One region of the Sphingorhabdus lacus genome, then DNA from elsewhere that is predicted to be linked to it. Evidence: predicted binding sites of a transcription regulator. Region 1 holds the regulator's gene; each other region holds the start of a gene.

Region 1 (5,295 bases):
TGGCCTTCGCCGTCGCCAGTCCGCGGCTTTGAAGCGGCTCTACGCGCGCGTGCGCAAACCGGTTTTGCCCTGATCGCAGAGATTAAAAAAGCCAGCCCCTCCAAAGGCCTCATCCGTGCCGATTTCGATCCTGCGGCCCATGCGAGGTCTTATCAGGCCGGTGGTGCAGCATGCCTGTCGGTTCTTACCGACGCTCCCTATTTCCAGGGACATGAAGATTATCTGGTCGCCGCACGGGCAGCATGCGACTTGCCTGTTATCCGCAAAGATTTCATCGTCGACCCTTGGCAATGTGACGAAGCGCGGGCCATGGGTGCTGATGCGATCCTGATCATTGTCGCCGCATTAGAAGACAGCCAAATGTGCGAGATTGAAGACGCGGCACTCGCCCAAAGCCTCGATATACTTGTCGAAGTGCACGACGAGAGTGAAATGGAGCGCGCGCTTCAACATTTAAAGTCGAAGCTGATCGGCGTAAACAACCGCAATTTGAAGACATTTGATGTCGACCTGTCGACGACCGAGCGTCTGGCCAAAATGGCTCCGTCAGACGTATTGTTGGTGTGCGAAAGTGGTATTTCGACCCACGCCGATTGCACACGGATGGCGCAAGCCGGGGTCCGCACATTTCTGGTCGGCGAAAGCTTGATGCGGCAGAAGGATGTCGAAAAAGCAACGCATATGCTATTGACGGGTGCATGACGAAACTGACCCATCTCGATGAAAGCGGTGCTGCGCATATGGTGGATGTATCGGCTAAAGCCGACACTGTTCGCGAGGCGGTGGCCGAGGGCCGGATTCAAATGTCGGCGAACGCATTGCAGGCTATCGTTGAAGGCAGCGCCAAGAAAGGCGATGTCCTCGCCACCGCACGCATCGCCGGGATAATGGCTGCGAAGAAAACGAGCGAACTCATACCACTATGCCATCCGTTGCTGCTTTCGAAAATAGCAGTAGATTTCACCTTTGAATCCGATGGCATTCGCGCAACGTCGCGTGTGCGTCTTACCGGGCAAACAGGCGTAGAAATGGAAGCGATGACGGCGGTGTCTGTCGCGCTCCTGACCATTTACGACATGGCAAAAGCTCTCGACAAAGGCATGACGATTACAGAAATTCGTCTTTTAACCAAAAGTGGCGGCAAATCAGGTGATTGGGTGCGTCCCGCATGCTGAGCTTGGACGAGGCCCAATCGCAGCTACTGGCTTTGGCTACCCGCTTACCTTCCCAATCAAAGCCGCTTTCCGCTTGTTCCGGCCACTATCTGGCTGAACCCGTTATCGCGAAACGCACCCAGCCCGCTGCGGATCTTTCGGCGATGGATGGTTATGCCCTCAGCAGTTTCACCCAACCTGGCCCTTGGCGCGTCATTGGTGAAAGCGCAGCAGGTCGACCTTTTGGGAACGAAGTCGGCGCAGGCGAAGCGGTCCGTATTTTTACTGGCGCACATGTGCCGGCAGGCTGCGACACGGTGCTTATTCAAGAAGATGCGATCCGCGATGGCGCGACACTAAAACTGAATGGATCGGAACTCCTGAAACCAGCGGCGCATATCAGACGTGCCGGTGGCGACTTCCTCGAAGGCTCCACTTTGCTGGATACGGGGATCAAACTTACCCCCGGCGCCATCGCGGTCGCGGCGATGGCCGGTTATGGAACGTTAAATGTCGGTGGCCGCCCGCATGTAAGCATTTTGGCATCGGGAGACGAATTACGTGCGCCCGGCGAGCTTTGCGATGATGCCCATATACCTTCCAGTAACACCCCAATGCTTGTCGCTATGCTATCAGGGTTACCATGTGATGTAACGGATTGCGGAATTGTAGAAGACACGATGGAAGCGCTTGAAACTGCAATCCAGAACTGCATGCAATCCGATATCATCGTCACTACAGGTGGCGCCTCTGTCGGCGATCATGATCTGGTGGAACCGGTGCTCCGTAAATTGGGTGCCCAAATCGACTTCTGGAAAGTAGCCATCCGACCTGGAAAGCCCCTCATTGTAGGACGAATCGGTAAGACTATCATCCTTGGATTGCCCGGAAATCCGTCATCGGCATATGTCACAGCAACACTCTTTCTTTTGCCCTTAGTGCGATTTCTGGCGGGTTGCACAGCACCGCTACCTAAGGTCAATAATGGCACACTAAACCATGCGATCGCCGCGGGTGGCAAAAGAACAGAGTTGTTCCGCGCCCTTGAAGAAAATGGCGTGATCTCAATATTTTCAAGGCAAGATAGCGGAATGCTGACACCGCTTTCCATGGCAAATGCTCTGCTAATCAACCCCGTTGACGCGCCCGCACGGGTAGCGGGGGAACCTGCCCAGTTTTTGCGGATCGACTGACGGAAACTGTGTTCGGATTACCAAGTGTTGACTTAACCGCATTTGTTCTCTAATCGTTCCATTCATGTTCAACATATCGGGAACGTCACATGCTCACCGCAAAACAACATGAATTGCTTCTTTTTATCCATAAGCATCTGGAAGAAAGCGGTATTTCACCTTCATTTGAAGAAATGAAGGAAGCTCTCGATTTGAAAAGCAAATCCGGTGTCCACCGGCTGATTGGTGCGTTAGAGGAACGCGGGTTTATCCGCCGCCTCGTCAACCGCGCCCGCGCACTTGAGGTTGTAAAAATGCCGGAAGGTGGGACGAGCCGACCTTCCAATATCACCAAGCTAACCCCTGCCATCGCGTCGAACAAAGCGCAGGTTAATCTACCCGTCGCTGCCAACGATGTTCTCGAAATTCCTCTGCACGGCAAGATTGCTGCGGGTGTTCCTATCGAAGCGCTTGAGGGACAAAACTCGCTCTCTGTACCGATGGCTTTGCTCGGCAGCGGTGAACATTATGCGCTTGAAGTATCTGGAGACTCCATGGTGGAAGCCGGGATATTGGATGGCGATTATGCCTTGATTAAAAAGGCGAGCACAGCGCGTGACGGCGAAATCGTCGTTGCTCTTGTACGGGGTGAAGAGGCTACACTGAAATATCTGCGCCGCGAAGGTCAGCGAATTCGTCTCGATCCGGCAAACTCGCTTTATGAACCGCAATATTTCGAGTCCCATGAAGTCGAGGTGCAAGGAAAGCTGGCTGGGCTATTACGTCGCTATCACTGATTTATCGGCGGTTCGGTTCGGGCGGCTTTTACCCAAGGATAGTGCGCATTTTCATCGTTGACACTAACGACGGTGCCGCTCGGAAGGAAGAACGCCAGCCCGCCGCTTTCGGCAAGCATTCCCCTATCTGCTTTGATCCATTTGGGCTGACAGGATACCGGTAGCCAGCGATCACTCACAACGATATCTGCCCGGCGACAGGCAGCGGCCATTTCAAGCTCCGGTATGGCATAGGCTGTCCGCGTCGCCATAATGCTCCACTCTCTGCTCCCCCTCCGCATGCTAATTACACACACATCGGGCGAGCAGTGTGTCCCAGGCCATTGCTCAATATTCACGGGTTCGGACAATGTACCGACGCTTTCGAGCATCATGTCCTGAATATACTCACCCGTTCGCGCACGTAGCAACGCAACACGTCCGTCGGGCTCCGACACAGCCAAATGCTTGCCGTCCGACGTTACCAACACATCAGGTCTTGGTGCGGACAGCATTGCCCACATGCCAATCGCAACGGGGAGCAGCCCCCCAACACGAGCAGGGCTCTTGAGCAGGCCGATCCACAGCCCTCCGAAAACCATCATGACAAATGCCCATAGTGGCATGGCGGGCATCATCATCACAGCGCCCTGCAACGAACTGACGGAACGGGCCAAGGTGAGAATGGCCTCGATCCCCTGCCCGGCTATCCACCAGGCCGGAGCACCAATTCCCGCCAAGTCGAGCATCAGCGCTAAGGCTTGTGCCGGCATCACGAGAAAGGTTGTGAGCGGGATCGCCATAACGTTGGCAAAGGCGCTGTACATCCCGGTGCGATGAAAGTGATACAGCGTGATAGGCGCTAGAATGAATTCGATGGCTATGCCCGTAACAATCAACGCGACAATCGCCCGCAATGCCCGTGCGATCAGGGCTTCATCGCGGCGCTCGGTCCAGCGCTTCATCCAGCCTGCTTCGTGCAGAATCACGATCGTTGCCACAGCCGCAAAGCTGAGTTGGAAACTTGGTCCTGCCATAGCCTCGGGCCAGAAGAGCAATACAATGATCGCTCCTGCCGAAACGAGGCGCAACGTTAACGCTTCGCGCCCGAGCGCCATAGCCAAAAGAATGAGCAACGCGGCAATACACGACCTGACGGTGGGGACTTCAGCCCCAGCTAACAATGTGTATGCGACAGCCCCTAACGCTGAGAAACCGGCTGCCAATAGAGGAACCGGGTAACGGAGCGCGACCATCGGAAATAGTGCAAAAACCCTGCCCGCCAGGAAAAACAGAAAGCCGACGACGGCCGTAACATGCAGTCCGCTAATGGATAACAAATGCGCCATACCACTATCGCGCATCGCCTGCGCGTCGACGGGGTCAATATTCGCCTGATCACCCGTAATAAGCGCAGCACCGATCTCGCCCGTGCCCTTAGGCATTTGCGCGATGATATGCTGCGTTAGGAAATTACGAACTTCCGGAATTGAGTTGGAAGCTGCAGTGGATTTAACGATAGCTACAGGACCTAATGCGCGGCCCGTAGCACCTAATTGCTGAAACCATGCCCTGCGTGCAAAATCATAACTACCCGGTAGAATTGGGCCATTTGGCGGCATCAATCGTGCCCGCACCTGAATAATGGCACCCACATTGAGTGATGCTGTTCCAATCTGCTCCTGCGTTAGATTCAGCCTGATTTTGGGAGGTAAATTTTGACCCTCGCCTGTTGCGATTTCCAAGCGGATAACTCCGCGTGCGCCCATATATTCGATCTTATCGACGCGCCCGTAAAGCGAGCCCGTCCAAACTTTTTGCATTACTGGCCCGGCTACGGATGCAGACTTCAATGAAATCGCTGCAAAACCAACTATCAGAGTAATGGCAGCGATGACGAGCAATCTTGCCAAACGCCTTCGAAGGCCAATGGCGACGCTGAAAAGGACTAAAGATACGGACATAATCAACAACGGAACCAATCCGCTATCCCCGGTCACCTGCCAAATGCCTATTCCCGAACCGATCCCGACCGGCAACCAGAGTGGGAGTTGCTCGCGTTCGCGTTCCAACCTGCGGTCTATCGCCATGCTTATGGACGCTATTTGGAAATTTGGACGGGCATATTGCCGCGGCAAACTTCCAAAAAAACTAATCATGTCAGCGGTGTAGCATCTTTGCCACAAATAACAA
Region 2 (5,295 bases), 310 kb from region 1:
CTAAAAATCAGGTTTGTTAACTTGGCTGAAGCTTGCGAGCTCTTTGAGGAGCTTGGCCGCGAGGGTGGCGGTGACGGCGTTGCGGTCGTTTTTCGGGTTCAGTTCGACGATGTCGGCGCCCACAATCCGGCCTTTTTGGCGGGCTAGGACGGCCAGGACTTCGCGGACGGTGAGGCCGCCGGGTTCGGGATGGGCGACGCCGGGGGCTTCGGAGGGGTCGATGCCGTCGAGGTCGATGCTGATATAGAGCGGACCGTCCAGCACCGGCACCTGGGAGGGGGCGAAGTTGGCCATGGGGATGATTTCAACGCCGAAACGGTCGGCCTGCGCGCGGCAGTGGCGGTTGAGCGTGCGGATGCCCAGTTGCACCAGCCGCCTGGCATGGCCGCCCTCCAATATGCGGGCGAAGGGCGAGGCATGGCTGCGCGGATTGCCTTCAAAATCGTCATAAAGGTCGGGATGGGCATCGAAATGCAGGATGTTCAGCGGGCCATGATGCGCCGCCACCGCCGCGACGAGCGGATAGGTCACAGCATGGTCACCGCCCAGCGCAAGGGGGATGCCGCCCCGGGCGAGAATGCCGGCCACCGCATTGGCGATCATCGCATCGTCGGCGGCGCAGTCGCTATCGGTCAGCGGCAGGTCGCCATGGTCGACAAGCTCGATATCGCTACCGATTTCCAGCCCCGATTCGGACGAAAGGTTGCCCCGGTCGCTCCACAAGGCCGCGCGGATTGCGGCGGGCCCCTGCGCCGCGCCGCGTTCGAACGAGCTGTTCTGGTCCGTGGGAAGCCCGAGAAGGTGGATAGCGGGATGCATGGCAGCAGATGGGCTTTTGCCTTCGCCCCTGTCAAGGACGGTAAAATGCTAAAGGCTCCAACGAAATGACCCGCCCCGGGGTGGACCAGGGCGGGTCTAAAGCAGCGGTCTCAGGCAAGACCGCGCTTAATCCTCTTCAGGGGGAGAGGAAACTTATTCGACGATATCGTCTTCCGCGTCGGAACCGGTCATCATCACCTCGGCCACTTCCTCGGTCTTGCCGCGGATCGCAGCTTCGAGTTTTGCGGCCACTTCGGGATTTTCGGTCAGATAGGTTTTGGAGTTTTCACGCCCCTGCCCGATGCGGATCGAATCGTAGCTGAACCAGCTACCCGACTTTTCGACGATACCGGCCTTCACACCCAGATCGAGCAACTCGCCGGTCTTGGAAATGCCCTGCCCGTACATGATGTCGAATTCGACCTGCTTGAAGGGCGGCGCCACCTTGTTCTTCACAACCTTCACGCGGGTGGTGTTGCCGACAATATCCTCACCCTGCTTGATCTGGCCGGTGCGGCGGATGTCGAGACGGACCGATGCGTAGAATTTGAGCGCGTTACCGCCGGTCGTGGTTTCAGGCGAACCGTACATCACGCCGATCTTCATACGGATCTGGTTGATGAAGATGACCATGCAGTTCGACCGGCTGATCGAACCTGTAATCTTGCGGAGCGCCTGGCTCATCAAACGGGCCTGCAGACCGACATGGCTGTCGCCCATTTCGCCCTCGATTTCAGCGCGCGGCACCAGTGCGGCAACCGAGTCGATGACCAAAATATCGACGGCGTTGGACCGGACGAGCGTATCGGCGATTTCCAGCGCCTGTTCGCCCGTGTCCGGCTGCGACACGATCAGATTGTCGATATCGACGCCCAGTTTCTTGGCATAAGCGGGGTCGAGCGCATGTTCCGCGTCGATAAAGGCCGCCGTGCCCCCTGCCTTTTGCGCTTCCGCAATGGCGTGCAGGGTCAGGGTCGTCTTGCCCGAGCTTTCCGGACCGTAAATTTCAATCACACGCCCCTTTGGCAAACCGCCAATTCCAAGCGCGATGTCGAGGCCCAAGGATCCGGTCGAAACCGCATCAATGGCAATCGCCTCCCGGCTGCCCAGCTTCATGGCGGAACCCTTGCCAAAGGCACGGTCAATCTGCGCCAATGCGGCTTCGAGTGCTTTATCACGTTCTGCGCTGTTCATATTCTTTGCCTGAACTCCATCGATAACTTTAAGACTTGCTGCCATTTTTCCACTCCTTAGCGTCATGCCTGCATCCGGAACATTACCGGAACGAAGGATGATGTACGTTATTTGTTCTCAAAGAACAAGAGCGGAACATAATTTTTATTAATGTTGTTTTTTAGATATTTAAACTGTTTTTTTTGCGAAACCTCTGTTGTTGGGGACAGCCCTAACACCCCAACGCCTACTCCATCGCCATGGCATCATGCACCGCTTCGGCAATTTGCTGTACCGAAAAGGGCTTGGGCAGGAACGATACATTGTCGAGGCTGATGGTCTCGCGCAATTGTTCCTCGGCATAGCCTGACATGAAGAGCAACCTTATGTCGCCAAATTGCCCGCGCAGGTTCCGCGCCATGGTCGGCCCGTCCATATTGGGCATGACCACGTCGGATACGACCAGATCATAGCGCTTGCCCTCGGCAAAGAGCGCCAGCGCCTCTTCACCATCGCTCGCGGTTTCGACGACATAGCCCTGCCGCACCAGTGCGCGTTCGGCGACGGCGCGGACCATGTCTTCGTCCTCGACGATCAGGATCCGCCCGCTGCCCCACAAATCCTTGGGCCGGTAAAATTCGCGTTTGCCGGTATCTGCCGAAGGCACTTCGCCGACATGCACCGGCAGATAGATGTCAAAGCGCGTGCCCTGCCCCACTTCCGATTCGGCAAAGATGAACCCGCCCGACTGTTTGACGATGCCATAGACCGTCGACAGGCCCAGCCCCGTTCCCTTGCCCACTTCCTTGGTGGTGAAGAACGGTTCGAAAATCTTGGCCAGATTTTCCTTGGCTATCCCGGAGCCGCTATCTTCCACCGACAACAGCGCATAATCGCCGATGGGCAAAATCTCGCTACCCATTGCCCGCACATCGTCCTGCGATACGGCCTTGGTGCTGATATGCACGACACCGCCCTTTTCCATCGCGTCGCGGGCGTTGAGGCCAAGATTGACAATGACCTGTTCCAATTGGCCCGGGTCGGCACGCACGGGGCCCAGCGCGCGGCCATGATGCACCTCCAGCCGCACTGTTTCGCCCAGCAGGCGTTTCAACAGGCTGGACACATCGGCCACCACATCGGGCAATTGCAAAATCTGCGGACGCAAGGTCTGTTGCCGCGAAAAGGCGAGCAATTGCCGCGTCAGGCTGGCCGCACGGTTGGAGTTGTTCTTGATCTGCTGGATATCGTCATAATCGCCGTCGCCCGGCTGGTGCCGCATCAACATCAGGTCGCAATAGCCTATGATAGCGGTCAGGATATTGTTGAAATCATGCGCCACGCCGCCCGCCAACTGACCGATGGATTCCATCTTGGTCTGCTGCGCCACCTGACGTTTCAGCTTCGTTTCCTCGCTATTGTCCTTGAGGCCCAGCAAGACAGCCGCCTCACCCAGCCCGCGAATACCCGCGATGGACAGCGCGATGACCTCGTCCGGCCGCTCTTTCAACCGTACCGCAATATCGCCCGAGGTCATCGCCCCGCTGCCGAATCGGCGGATGCTGTCGAGTACGGCGGCCTTGTCTTCGTTAATCACCAGATCTGCGGGATAGGACGGCAGCGCCTCGACACTGATGTCCAGAACCCGCGCAAAGGCGTCATTGGCAAACAGGAAACGTCCGTCCCGGTCGACCAGCGCCAACCCCAGTGGAAGCGTTGAAAGCAATTGTTCGACATGGGCAAGCGCCATGCCCCGTTCGACCTTGGGCCCTTCTTCATCCACGGCCAAAAGCAAGGCCGCACCGTCGGATTTGTCCTCGGTCAGGGGAACATTGAGCAAGCGGATCGGCAGGCCGCGACGTCCTTCGCGTTCGAAGAAGATACTGCCCTTCTCGTCCATCCGCATATAATTTGCGAAAGGCCGGCCGGTAATGGGTTCCTGATCGCTGCCGACGGCGCGCAGGGCAAATGCCGCATTGGCCGCACGAATACGGCCATCATTGGCAAGCGAGACCGCCATGATACCGCTTTGCGCCATAGCCCGGCCGATCCGGCCAGAGATGAGCTCGATTGCACGGCTTTCAATGTCCAGCCGCTCAATGGGGGCCAGCCGCCACAGCAGATATTCGTCCGCAGTCCCGGCACGCGCGACTTTGACGCTGAATTGCCGGTCATCCTTGGTAATCGAATCAATCTGCGCGTTGCCATCGCGCCATGCGGCGCGTCCTGCGGCCACCAGCAAATCGCGACTCGCATCATCAACGATGAGGTCGGGCGGTGCTTTCAGGCCGGCAAAGGCTTTCGTGAAATGGTCGTTGGCGCACACCAGACGGCCTGCGCGGTCGCTGACGGCAATTGCCGCATTGCTCAATTGCGCGGTGGCGTGGGTAATTGACCAGTCGGGCGGCGAAAGTTCGACATCATCCGCCTTGGGGCGTGTCCGCCGGACATAGTCGACCAGCCCCCAGGCTGCGACCATTGTAGCGGCGCAGGTTCCCAGAAGCAGGACATTTTTGGACACGAACCACAAAATGGCCAGCGACAGCAGGGTTGCCGCCACCAGCCATAATGCCTGTTGCCATTGCTGGCGGGCGTCTTCGTCCCCCGTGCCCCCCAAAAGCTCAAATTGTGCAGGCGGGATCGGGGTTGTCAAAGCGGCTCCTTACCAGATACGGACGCGTTCCTCGGGCTTGAGGTATAATTTTCCATCCGCTTTCGGCTGGAACGCATCGTACCATTTGTCAAGATTGCGTACCACCCAAGCGCGCTGTGCCGAAGGACTATGCGGGTCGGTAATCAGGCGCTGGCGCAAATTCGCCTCGCGATAATTACGCCGCCACACCTGTGCCCAACCCAGGAAAAAGCGCTGGTCGCCGGTCATACCGTCGATAACCGGCGGTTCCTTGCCATTCAGCGACGTCCGGTAGGCGTCATAGGCGATGGTCAGACCGGCAAGGTCACCAATATTTTCGCCCAGCGTAAATTCGCCCTTCACCGAAGCGTCAGGGAAAATCTTGTAGGCGTCATATTGGGCGATCAATTTCTTGCCGGCGGCTTCAAACGCCTTGACGTCACTTTCGGTCCACCAGTCGGAAAGCTTGCCATTTTCGTCATATTTCGCGCCTTGGTCGTCGAAATGATGGCTGATTTCATGGCCGATGACTGCGCCGATGCCACCATAGTTGATGGCCGGGTCCGCCTTGGGATCAAAGAAGGGCGGCTGCAGAATCGCGGCAGGGAAGACGATCTCGTTCATGCCGAAATTGGCATAGGCGTTCACGGTCTGCGGCAACATGCCCCATT
Region 3 (5,295 bases), 1.2 Mb from region 1:
TTGTTGCGGGTATCAAGATGCTGCTCGGCATTGATCCCAAGGAAGATTACAAGGACAAGGTTGCTGAAGTCAGCCTATAAAAAGCGTGCGGGCGGGGCGATTGTCCCGCCTGTAAAGCCGAAATGGTCGGGCCGGTCTTCGGCAAGAAGCGCCGGTCCATCCAGATCCACCCAGTCCGCCCGTTGCGCGACCAGAAAGGCCGGGCCAACTGCAAGACTGGTGCACAGCATACAGCCGACCATGACCTTCAGCCCCCGTTCCTGCGCGGCGTCGGCAATTTTCAACGCCTCGGTCAGGCCCCCTGCCTTGTCGAGCTTGATATTCACCCCGTCATAATAGGGCGCCAGCCGCGCGACATCGGCGGCACTGTGGCAGCTTTCGTCCGCCAGCAACGGCAACGGCGCACGCACTTCGGCCAGCAGCGCGTCCTGTCCTGCGGCGACGGGCTGCTCGATCATCTCCACGCCTAATGCCGCCAGAGCCGCAGCCTCCGCCGCGATATCCAGATCGCCCCAGCTTTCATTGGCATCGACAATCAGGCGCGCATGGGGCGCTCCGGACCGGACGGCGGCGACGCGGGCAATATCGCCTTCACCCGTCAGTTTCAGTTTCAAAAGGCCAAATCCGCGCGCGGCGGCCCTGGCGGCGTCCGCCTCCATTACCGCCGGTTCGCCGAGCGAAATGGTAAAGGCCGTCACCAGCGGCACAGGCGCAGCCGACAGACCGGCATAACGCCACAAGGGCACGCCCGCCGCCTTGGCCGCCAGATCCCACAGCGCACAATCCAACGCATTGCGCGCCGCGCCGGGAGGGAGCAAAATCTGCACCGCTTCGCGCGCCGCATCCGCGTTCATAGGCTCCAGCTGGGGCAGCACAGCCTCCACCTCGGCAAGGCAGCTTTCCGCCGTTTCGCCATTATAATAGATCGCCGTGCTCTCCCCGAGCCCGAAATGCGCCCCGTCGCTGACCGCGACGACCAGCACATCGACATAAGTCTTGGCGCCACGTGCGATGATGAATTGCCCTGCAACAGGCCAGCGTTCGACAGCTGCACTTATACGTAACGCCATGGCCCCACCCGATTTATCCCGGGGCCAGACTGGCCAACTATGTGCGGCAATGCAAGCCGGGTTTCGGGGGAGGAAGGTTTTGATTCTTTCGGCAAAAGGAAGAAGGGAAGTAGAAACACGACTTGTCACTACCCGTCACCCTGAAACAAGTTCAGGGTGACGGGGGCATCGAAATTCAGGGTGACGGGGCCGGGAAAAATGCCCCCTTCTTCCTTCTGACGAAAAAATCCCACCCTATCCTTCCAGCACCAACAGCACGACCACCAATCCCCCGTCAGCCTCTTCGACCGCGATGTCGGCCACGATCCGGCCGGGCAGGGTGAATTCATGCGCCTCCAATATCGCTGCAACCTCTTGCGGCCCGCGCCCAGGGGCCGGTGTGCAGGATAGGGTCATCTGTACGCCGGAAAAGGTCAGGCTGAACCACGGCCGTTCCTGCACCACGCGCCATTGGCCGCCGGGCAGAAGCCGGTCCAGTTCGCGCAGCAGCCGTCTTTGGCACATCATGCGGGCACATCCTTGCCGCTTTCGAGCCTGGGCGCGTTGGCGGCGATGTAGCGCCGTATTTTTGTCTCCATTTCGGGGCGAAATTCCCGGCCCATGCGCATGTCGAGCACCAGCCGCGGGTCGCGGGCGACCAGGCGGCCCAATTTCGTGGGCGCGATGCCTTTTTCGCGCAGGAAACATTCTACGAGGCGGTTGATGTGCATGGATTCTCCTCCGAGTGCGACCGGGTTTTCCTTGCCCGAATCAAATGGAACAAATATAGAACATTTGTGATAGGAGAAATCCTACAAGTCTAGGAAATTTCCTTCCGATGTGGAGCAAATATGGTTGATGAAGAACCCCGAGCAGTTCTGCATCGCCTGATCATGGAAAGCGGGCAGGACTATGCCCGCCTTTCAAAGCTGATCGGGCGAAATGCGGCCTATATTCAGCAATATATCAAGCGCGGCACACCCAAGCGCCTGCCCGAAATAGAACGCGGAATATTGGCGCGTTTTTTCGGTGTGGAGGAACATCTCTTGGGGGGTATCGCACCCCCGCCCGCGCAGGCCGGAATGCGCCTGATACCCAAGCTGGCGGTCGGGGCTTCGGCTGGACCGGGTGCCATCAATGAAGGGGAGACGCTGGCGGGCAAGATCGGCTTTGACGAAAAATGGCTGCGCAAACAGGGGTTGGACCCGGCGAGCCTGTCGCTGATCCGTGTCGACGGCGATTCCATGGCGCCGACGTTGAACAACGGGGACGATATCATGGTCGACCGGCGGGCCACCGCCACCGGTTTGCGCGACGGTATCCATGTGATCCGGCTGGACGATGTGCTGATGGTCAAGCGGCTGGCGCTGGGTCCGGCGGGGCGGCTGTCGATATTGTCGGATAACCCCGCCTATCCCGACTGGCCCGACGTCAAAGGCAGCGCCGTTGCGGTGATCGGGCGGGTCGTGTGGGCGGGGCGGCGGCTGTGAAGGCTTGCAAGCCCGTCGCTGCTTCGCCACATAGGCGGATATGACCAATGTAACTTCCCCCGGCGGCAAGCAGCCGCCCCTGAAAGCCGCCATCATTCCGGTAACCCCGCTGCAGCAGAATTGTACGCTGTTCTGGTGCACCGAAACCAACAAGGCGGCGCTGGTCGATCCCGGCGGCGATTTGCCCAAGCTGAAGGCCGCAGTGGCGCAGACGGGGGTGGAGCTGGAAAAGCTGCTGGTGACGCACGGGCATCTCGACCATTGCGGGCAGACTGGCATGCTGGCGCAGGAACTCGGCCTGCCGATCGAGGGGCCGCATGAGGAAGACCGTTTCTGGATCGCCCAGCTGGACGACGACGGACCACGCTGGGGGATGGAGGCGCATACGTTCGAGCCGGACCGCTGGCTGAAGGATGGCGACACGATAACGGTCGGCAATCTGACGCTCGACGTCATTCACTGCCCCGGGCACACGCCGGGCCATGTCGTATTCTACCACGCGCCCAGCCGTCTGGCGATTGTGGGCGACGTCCTGTTCCAGGGGTCGATTGGCCGCACGGACTTCCCACGCGGGAACCATGCGGACCTGATCAACGCCATCACCCAGAAGCTATGGCCGCTGGGCGATGATGTGACCTTCATTCCGGGGCATGGCGCGACGAGCCAGTTCGGCTATGAACGCAAGACCAATATGTTCGTCGCCGACGATATATTGGCCGCGCGCTGATTCTATTCAGAGGACGGTCGCGTAGACCGTCCACAAGGCCCAGCCGGCAAGGCCGAGCAGCGTCAGCATGGTGATCAGCGTGCCGACCATCCGGCCCTTGCCGAAGGCGCCGCCATCCATGCCAAGGCCGTGGGCGAGACGTCCGACGATATAGGCAATGCCGATACCCCACAGCCAGTTGCTGGTGCCCTGTGTCAGTTCCAGCGCGGCCAGAAGGACGAGGACAAAGGGTGCGCTTTCAACGAAATTGGCGTGCGCGCGCATCCGGCGGATGACAAATTCGTTGCCGCCATCGCCAATGGAAACGCTCTCTTTGGTGCGGGCCTGGCCACAGCGGACCATCAGCCAGATGTTCACAATAGCAGCGCCGGCGGCAATGGTCAGTGTGACGGGTAAACTCAGCATCTATACTCTCCCTGTTCGATGCATCCGCTTAACTGCTATCTCTCGGCTTGCAAAGCACAGAAAAAGCGGTATAGCGCGCCGCTCACACGGACATGTGCGGTTTATGAAGGCCGATTCTGGCGATTGCTTGCCACGACCTGCCTTTTGACCTATCATGCGCCAGAACTTATTGATTTTGAAATGGAACAGGTGCCGAGATGGCTGTCCCCAAGAGAAAAACGTCCCCTTCGAAGCGCGGTATGCGCCGCAGCCATGATTCGCTTAAAGTTGCCGCATTTCAGGAATGTGCAAATTGTGGCGAACTGAAGCGTCCGCACCATATGTGCGATGCCTGTGGCCATTATAACGGCCGCGAAGTGGTAGCGGTCGCCTAATCCTTAATCGGGAGAATTGCTGGTGTCGATGAAACCGCGTATCGCCATAGACGCGATGGGCGGCGACGAAGGCGTGCCTGTCATGCTGGCAGGCGCGGCATTGGCACGGCACCGGCACGACAGTTTCAAATTTCTGCTGGTGGGTGACGAGCCCAAGATCAAGGCTGCGCTCGACAACCACCCCAATTTGCGCGCTGCGTCCGAAATCCTGCACGCAGAAGACGTCGTCACCGGCGACGACAAGGTCAGCCAGGCGCTGCGCAAAGCCAAGACAAGCTCCATGGGTCTCGCGATCAACGCGGTCAAGGAAGGCCAGGCCAGCGCTGCGGTCAGCGCGGGCAACACCGGCGCGCTGATGGGCATGTCCAAACTGGCCTTGCGCACCATGCCCGGCATCGACCGCCCCGCGCTCGCCGCTTTGCTTCCGACATTGAAAGACACCGATGTGGTGGTGCTCGATCTGGGTGCCAACACCGATTGCGATGCCAAGAATCTGGCGCAATTTGCTGTCATGGGCGCTGCCTATTCGCGGATCATCTTCGGCTTTGAACAGCCCAAGGTACGGTTGCTGAATATCGGCACGGAAGAGATGAAGGGCACGGACGAGCTGCGCGACGCGGCGCAATATCTGCGTGACGCCAGCGGCCTGCACATGGATTTCCAGGGCTTTATCGAAGCCGACAAGATCAACCGCGGCGAATGCGATGTGGTGGTCTGCGACGGTTTTTCCGGCAATATCGCGTTGAAGGCTATTGAGGGTTCGGCCCGTTTCGTGACCGATCTGCTGCGCCGCGCTTTCACCAGCTCGCTGCGGTCGAAATTCGGCTTTCTGGTTTCGCGTCCCGCGACCGAATTGCTGCGCCACCATCTTGATCCCAACAACCATAATGGCGCGGTGTTCATGGGGCTGAACGGCGTCGTCGTCAAAAGCCATGGCAGCGCGACCAGCAAGGGCGTCGCCAATGCGGTCGAAGTGGCCGCACGGCTGGTTGAAGAAGATATCACCGCGCGCATTGCGCAGGATCTGGCCCGGGTGCAAATCGGGTGACAGAAACCGCACTTCGCGCCGTTATCAAGGGCACTGGATCGGCCTTGCCGCGCCACCGTGTTTCCAATGCCGAGCTGGCCGCACGCGTCGATACCTCGGACGAATGGATTGTCGAGCGCACAGGAATCAAGTTCCGCCATATTGCCGAGCCCGACGAAACAACCGCAACCCTCGCCACGCTCGCCTCGCGCAACGCGCTGGA

What was found. The regulator LexA, encoded in region 1, represses DNA repair genes until DNA is damaged. The targets are predictions, from matches to a motif close to GTTCCNCNCTTGTTCT.
Region 2: a site for LexA is predicted at 2,135-2,150, ahead of recA (recombinase RecA). Genes of this name have one in related genera too.
Region 3: a site for LexA is predicted at 1,827-1,842, ahead of EUU25_RS15020 (S24 family peptidase). Genes of this name have one in related genera too.

What each region holds. Positions count from the first base shown of each region.
Region 1 is NZ_CP035733.1:912,271-917,565, forward strand. Features, by position in the region: gene trpC (indole-3-glycerol phosphate synthase TrpC) at 1-702, shown strand, start outside; gene moaC (cyclic pyranopterin monophosphate synthase MoaC) at 699-1,175, shown strand; gene EUU25_RS04215 (molybdopterin molybdotransferase MoeA) at 1,169-2,347, shown strand; gene lexA (transcriptional repressor LexA) at 2,437-3,123, shown strand; gene EUU25_RS04225 (ComEC/Rec2 family competence protein) at 3,117-5,192, opposite strand.
Region 2 is NZ_CP035733.1:1,225,626-1,230,920, forward strand. Features, by position in the region: gene speB (agmatinase) at 1-819, opposite strand; gene recA (recombinase RecA) at 973-2,058, opposite strand; gene EUU25_RS05735 (hybrid sensor histidine kinase/response regulator) at 2,240-4,609, opposite strand; gene EUU25_RS05740 (M13 family metallopeptidase) at 4,655-5,295, opposite strand, start outside.
Region 3 is NZ_CP035733.1:3,144,634-3,149,928, forward strand. Features, by position in the region: gene EUU25_RS15000 (pyridoxamine 5'-phosphate oxidase family protein) at 1-80, shown strand, start outside; gene dgcA (N-acetyl-D-Glu racemase DgcA) at 75-1,070, opposite strand; gene EUU25_RS15010 (hypothetical protein) at 1,305-1,577, opposite strand; gene EUU25_RS15015 (hypothetical protein) at 1,574-1,780, opposite strand; gene EUU25_RS15020 (S24 family peptidase) at 1,901-2,539, shown strand; gene EUU25_RS15025 (MBL fold metallo-hydrolase) at 2,580-3,266, shown strand; gene EUU25_RS15030 (MAPEG family protein) at 3,273-3,671, opposite strand; gene rpmF (50S ribosomal protein L32) at 3,869-4,045, shown strand; gene plsX (phosphate acyltransferase PlsX) at 4,074-5,093, shown strand; gene EUU25_RS15045 (beta-ketoacyl-ACP synthase III) at 5,090-5,295, shown strand, end outside.